Regions from separate parts of the Lysinibacillus sp. PWR01 genome, predicted to be linked through region 2. Evidence: predicted binding sites of a transcription regulator. Region 2 holds the regulator's gene; the other holds the start of a gene.
The links. The regulator LexA, encoded in region 2, represses DNA repair genes until DNA is damaged. The targets are predictions, from matches to a motif close to CGAACATATGTTCG.
Positions count from the first base shown of each region.

Region 1: the regulator LexA is predicted to act here: its motif matches at 1,601-1,614, upstream of ruvA (Holliday junction branch migration protein RuvA).

Region 1 is NZ_JBHERJ010000079.1:29,882-33,091, reverse strand. Features, by position in the region: gene ACEVFT_RS17225 (LysM peptidoglycan-binding domain-containing protein) at 1-676, shown strand, start outside; gene ACEVFT_RS17220 (phosphotransferase) at 666-1,544, shown strand; gene ruvA (Holliday junction branch migration protein RuvA) at 1,657-2,277, shown strand; gene ruvB (Holliday junction branch migration DNA helicase RuvB) at 2,296-3,210, shown strand, end outside.
Region 2 is NZ_JBHERJ010000047.1:322,811-326,020, forward strand. Features, by position in the region: gene ACEVFT_RS08960 (prepilin peptidase) at 1-301, shown strand, start outside; gene ACEVFT_RS08965 (gamma-glutamyl-gamma-aminobutyrate hydrolase family protein) at 335-1,057, shown strand; gene lexA (transcriptional repressor LexA) at 1,165-1,782, opposite strand; gene yneA (cell division suppressor protein YneA) at 1,948-2,262, shown strand; gene ACEVFT_RS08980 (YneB family resolvase-like protein) at 2,259-2,924, shown strand; gene def (peptide deformylase) at 2,957-3,210, opposite strand, start outside.

The sequences.
Region 1 (3,210 bases), on a different contig from region 2:
ACAACCGATGTGGGTACCGCAGCCTGTGGAAATGAATTGGCACCAACAATTGGTGATGCCACAAATGGAGCAAACTGTTACAATACCACCTGTGCAAATACAGCCACCGCCAGCACCTACACCGCAACCACCACCTGTAGCTAAACCGAAGCCAATGCCAATGCCACAACCAGCACCACATCCACCAATGCATATCATGCCACAAATGCCTGCCGTGCCACATTGTTCAAGTTGCCATCAGCCAATCTATCATCAAATGTGGTGGCCGATGCCAATGCAGCCGCAGGTGGAGCATTATACGATGCCACAGCAGCCAATGTCCTGTGACATGCCTGATCATAAAGTGGGTGGGATGGAAGACTTTTTAGAGTCCACGTCACCATTCTTCCATACACAAAATCACCAAATGCAGCCACAAATGGATATGATGCCTGATATGAATATGGGGCAGCCCTGTGGTTGTGGTACACAACCAATGATGATGCCTGATATGAACATGGGTCATTCCTGTGGCTGTAATACACAACCAATGATGATGCCTAATTGGCAAATGGACCCTTGTCATTGTCCGCCACCCCCATGTCCGACACATTGTCCACCACCGTGTCCATCAGCAGCAGGACCATGGATGTCACCGCACTATTTCCCAGGCGGGATGACGCCTTATCGATGGTGAAAAAGCGTATATTGTAGAAGAGGTAAAGCCAAATATTTGGAAATATAAGTATCAATCGAATAATTATTTTGTCAAACGTGCAAAGCAAGTAGAAATTGCGGAGAAGGTAAGAACCATTCATCGCCAGTTAGGACGTATGGATCCTTCTTTGATCTTACCATTAGTTCAGAGCGATGATGAGCAGTTAATTGTTCAAATGTGGCAAGAAGGAAGCCATGGTGCTAACTTTGCGCATAAAAAAGATCGTAAGGAATCTCTTAGATTATTAATAGCTTTACATGACACACATAAAAAAATTGCTTGGCAGCGCGTGCCAGGCTTGCATACCTACTCACAGCTTTTAAAATGGCAAATGCGTCATATGCGTTTTAAAAGTAGAAGAAATGAGCTTCGAACATTTTTAACGAAAGAAGAAATCGATCAAATACTGCATTATAGTGATAAATCATTACAATTGATTGCATTAGAAGATGCACCTGAAAAAGAGATTACGCTATTACACGGGGATGTAGTCCATCATAATTTCTTATGGTGCTCTGATGGACAATTGCGATTAATTGATTTTGATTTAGCGCACCTTGGTGAAGCGGATGATGAGTATATTTTATGGTTACATCGTGTGTTGCCTGCTGTAGATTATGATCTTGGAAAGATTTTTGCAGAGTTACCTGAGCTGAAACGTCTGGATAAAAGAAAGCTTCATCGTTTGAAATATCCGAATGAGTTATTACGAGAATGGCTTTTTGCTATAGATTTACCACTAGAGCAACAGCTAGTATTTTTAGATTATTTAGTGCCATTTACAAAACGAGCCCTCACCTATTGGCCAAAACTGTGGTACGATATTGATAGATTTGTCAAGAAATGACCGTCATTTGGCGGTCATTTTTGTCTGGGAACGGCGTTTTTGACGCTACTTTTTGTCGAGCATTCGTTCGCTATATGCTATAATCGAAGACGATGATTGTGAGGGATTATAGATGTATGATTATTTAAAAGGACAAATTACTCGTATTACACCTGAATTTATTGTGCTAGAACAACAAGGGATTGGCTGGCAACTCAATACGCCCAATCCGTTTGCTTTTCGAACATCTGCCCTTGAACAACAGATATATGTTCATTTGCATGTACGAGAAGATGCACACGTTTTATATGGTTTCCCTAATCTAGATCAGCGTGAGCTATTCCGTAAGCTTATTTTAGTGTCGGGAATAGGGCCAAAGGGAGCACTAGCTATTTTAGCTACGGGCAATCCACAACAGGTTATTAGTGCAATCGAACGGGAGGACGAAACATTTTTAGTGAAGTTCCCTGGAGTCGGAAAAAAAACAGCACGTCAAATGATCCTCGACTTGAAGGGTAAGCTAGGCTCATTATTAGATACATTGGAGTTACCTAGTGCAGAAGATGAGTTACCATTGTTTGGTGTGAATCCTTATAAACATGAACTAGAAGAAGCCTTACTTGCTTTAATGGCACTTGGTTATTCTGAAAAAGAGCTTGAAAAAATTAAACCACAGCTAGAGGATAACGACAAACTGGAAACGACAGATGCCTTTATGAAACAAGCATTGCAACTACTGCTAAAATTAAAATAAGGAAAGGAGGGAAGGTGCATGTCTGAACGTATGATGGCAAGTGAAGCAGGTAGCTATGATGAGCAGTTTGAATTATCTTTACGCCCTCAAAAATTAGCGCAGTATATTGGGCAACATAAAGTAAAGGAAAACTTACAAATATTCATTGAAGCGGCAAAGCTTCGCCAAGAAAGTTTAGATCATGTGTTGTTATATGGACCTCCGGGACTTGGTAAAACAACATTAGCTGCTGTTATTGCGAATGAGATGAATGTCAATGTACGCATGACAAGTGGACCCGCCATTGAGCGTCCTGGAGATTTGGCAGCTATTTTAAGTTCACTAGAGCCTGGGGACGTTTTATTTATAGATGAAATCCATCGACTCCCCCGTGCTATTGAAGAAGTTTTATATCCAGCAATGGAAGACTTCTGTTTAGATATTGTGGTGGGGAAGGGTCCTGAAGCACGTTCTGTACGACTTGAATTACCTCCCTTTACCCTTGTAGGTGCAACAACAAGAGCTGGTGCATTATCAGCTCCTTTAAGGGATCGTTTTGGAGTGTTACTACGCTTAGAATATTACGATGATCAATCACTTGCTGAAATTGTTGTGCGAAGTGCTCATTTGTTTGAGGTCGAAATTGAGCAAATAGCAGCAACGGAAATGGCGAGACGCTCACGTGGAACACCTCGAATTGCCAATCGTTTATTGAAACGAGTGCGAGATTATGCACAAGTGCTTGGAGATGGTATGATAACGGAGGGTCTTGCACAGCAAGCGTTAGAGCTGTTACAAGTAGATCCTAGAGGGCTTGATCATATTGACCATAAACTTGTAACCAACATGATTGAGCGGTTCCAAGGAGGTCCAGTAGGCTTAGATACACTTGCTGCATCGATTGGTGAAGAACGAGTTACAATAGAAGATGTATACGAGCCTTATTTGATGCAA
Region 2 (3,210 bases):
TGTGGGTGCTGTTGTTGGTTTTGGCATATTATATATAATTGCTGTGCTATCGAACGGTGGCATGGGTGGAGGCGATATTAAATTATTCTTTTTAATTGGTCTCGTTCTGGGTACAATTGATACACTGTTAACGCTGTTTTTAGCTGCTGTTATTGGTATGATTGTCGGATTTACTGTGTTATCGAAGAACAAACAGGGGAGAAAAACACCCATTCCGTTTGGGCCTTCTATTGCACTGGCCGCAGTCATTGTTTATTTCTATGGCGATCTATTAATCAATTGGTATTTAGGCTTTTGGTAATTGTTTAATCTTCAAGAATGTGGAGGGAAGCAAGTGAAACCGATTATTGGTATTACAGCCTTTGTGGAGGATGATTTATCCTCTCGATTAAATGCTGCTTACAGCAAAAGCATTATTGAAGCAGGTGGAATTCCACTGATTATTCCGATTGGAGTAGAGGAAGAGGCAGCACAGATTTTAGCCATGACGGATGGTTTAATGTTATCGGGTGGCCATGATGTGCATCCATTTCTGTTCGGGGCCGAGCCTTCATTAAAGCTTGGAAAAATTCATCCAGCGCGAGATACGGTTGAATTAGCCTTAATTGAAGCTGCATTCCAACGGAAAATGCCTATTTTCGGTATTTGTCGAGGGATTCAAATATTAAATGTTGCATTAGGTGGTACTTTATATCAGGACATTGATAGTGACCATTTTAGTACCAAGTTACTCCAACATACGCAGCAATCAGGTCGAGCTGTAGCTACCCATTCTGTACAGGTTATTGCTGACAATTTATTAGCGACTATAGTAGAACAAGAGAAACTGGCAGTGAATTCATTTCATCATCAAGCAGTGAATGTTTTAGCGGAAAAATTAAAAGTAGCAGCAAAATCAAATGATGGTATTATCGAAGCGGTAGTTCATGAGGAATTACCATTTTGCTTGGCTGTTCAGTGGCATCCTGAGGAACTGGCCATAGCAGGAGATGACAGTGCTCAAAGACTATTTTCAGCCTTTGTTGAAGCTAGCTTGAAATTTAAGAAGGAAGCTTAGATGGGGCATTGTACAAAGAATCCATACATGATTGGATTCTTTTTTTGCGTAAAAAAGAGGATACATGCTCTAAGAAGGAACATAATCCTCGAAACCTACTTTAATGATTAATGTACACGACGGTAAAGACCTACAACTTGTCCTAAAATCGAAACTTGATCGACGATAATAGGTTCCATAGATGAATTTTCAGGCTGTAAACGGAAATGGTTTTTCTCTTTAAAGAAACGTTTTACAGTTGCTTCATCCTCAGCTGTCATAGCTACAACAATATCCCCGTTATTAGCTGTTGCCTTTTGTTTCACAATGACTAAATCCCCATCTAGAATCCCAGCTTCAATCATTGATTCCCCCATAATTTCTAGCATGAACAATTGATCTTCACTTGTGCCGTACGTATCGGGTAATGGGAAGTATTCTTCAATGTTTTCAATAGCTGTAATGGGAGAACCAGCTGTAACCTTCCCGACAAGTGGTACATGAATCACCTGTTGCTTTTGGATGGATTCTTCAGGCTCTAAAATTTCAATTGCACGTGGCTTTGTTGGATCTCGACGAATAAAACCCTTTTGTTCTAATCGAGCCAAATGACCATGAACAGTTGAACTGGAAGCAAGGCCAACTGCTTCACCAATTTCACGTACTGATGGCGGATAGCCCTTAGCTCGTACCTCTTCCTTAATGAAAGCTAAAATGTCCTCTTGTCTTTTCGAAACTTTTTTCATGAGTGCTCACCTCTTTTTTCTAATATCATTCTTCTTATTTGATAGTATAACAGAATGCGAACATGTATGCAAACATAGGTTCGAAAAGTGTTTGACAAAAACGTTTGTTCGCTTTATTATGAGAACATACATTCCGAACAAACATTCTTAAAAGGGGTAATGATTATGACATGGTTTAAAAAAAACACACATATCTCAATTTTATTAGGAGCTTGTCTACTATTTGCAGCATATCTTTACATCACTGATCCTGGAAAAGTTAGTTACGCAGAAATCCAAATCGAACATGGGGATAGCTTGTGGTCGTTAGCGGAGCAATATCGTGGTAAAATGAGTACAGATGATTGGATAAAGCTTGTAAAAACTGAAAATGAACTAGCGGATATTAAAATTGTAGCAGGAAAATCTCTAGTCATTCCTGTCGTGAGTGATCAAGCCAGTCCCATCAATACTATCGAAATTGCGAGAAATGAACAATGATAAATAATCAACTGTCGGCTGTTGTCTATTGTCGTGTAAGTACTGAAAAAGAAACACAAAGTTCCTCATTAGAGCGCCAGCAGGAAGAGTTGTTGCACTATGCTAAAGAGCAAGGCTATGCGGTGAAGGGCGTGTTTAAAGATCAGCATAGTGGCTATGATGTAGAACGTGAAGGCTTACTAGAAATGCTTGATTTCATAAAAGATAAGGACATTAATGCCCTTTTTGTACAAGATGAAACTCGTTTAGGACGAGGCAATGCGAGGATGGCTGTATTGCATTTATTACAAAAATCAGCAACGGATGTTTTTTCTATGCGTGATGCAGGCCCAGTCCAATTAAATGAAATGGACACGATGCTGCTTGAAATTTTAGCGATTGTAGAGGAATATCAGCGTAGAATTCATAATGCTAAAATACGCCGTGGTATGCGACGTGCTGTAGAAAACGGTTATCGTCCTGAAAATAATTTATCGAACCGGGGTAATCCGCAAGGTCAGGAGCGTAAAGATCTACCTGTAGATGAAATTGTGAAGCTACGCAAACGAGGATTTACCTTTGAAGAAATTTCTATAACGCTTAGAGGGTTAGGCTTTGAGGTAAGTAAGGCGACTGTACATCGTCGTTTCCAAGAGCACCAAGAAAGATTAGCAGGAAAATAATATTCCTGCTAATCTTTTTTTCTGTAAAGAGACTATTGAAAGGAAGAAAAGCTTTCGATGATAACATGATTAGGCAGTTGGAATGGGTGCTCTTTATTTATTCGGTCATAAAACATGATGCCATTTAAATGATCGATTTCATGTTGTACAACGATAGCCCCATAGCCATGTAACTGAACAATGATTTCATGTCCATCGATGTCGTAAGCTTTAACTTTAATGCGTTCGTATCTCGGTACAAAACCAGGAACAGGACGATTTACAGATAGACAGCCTTCTCCCTCAG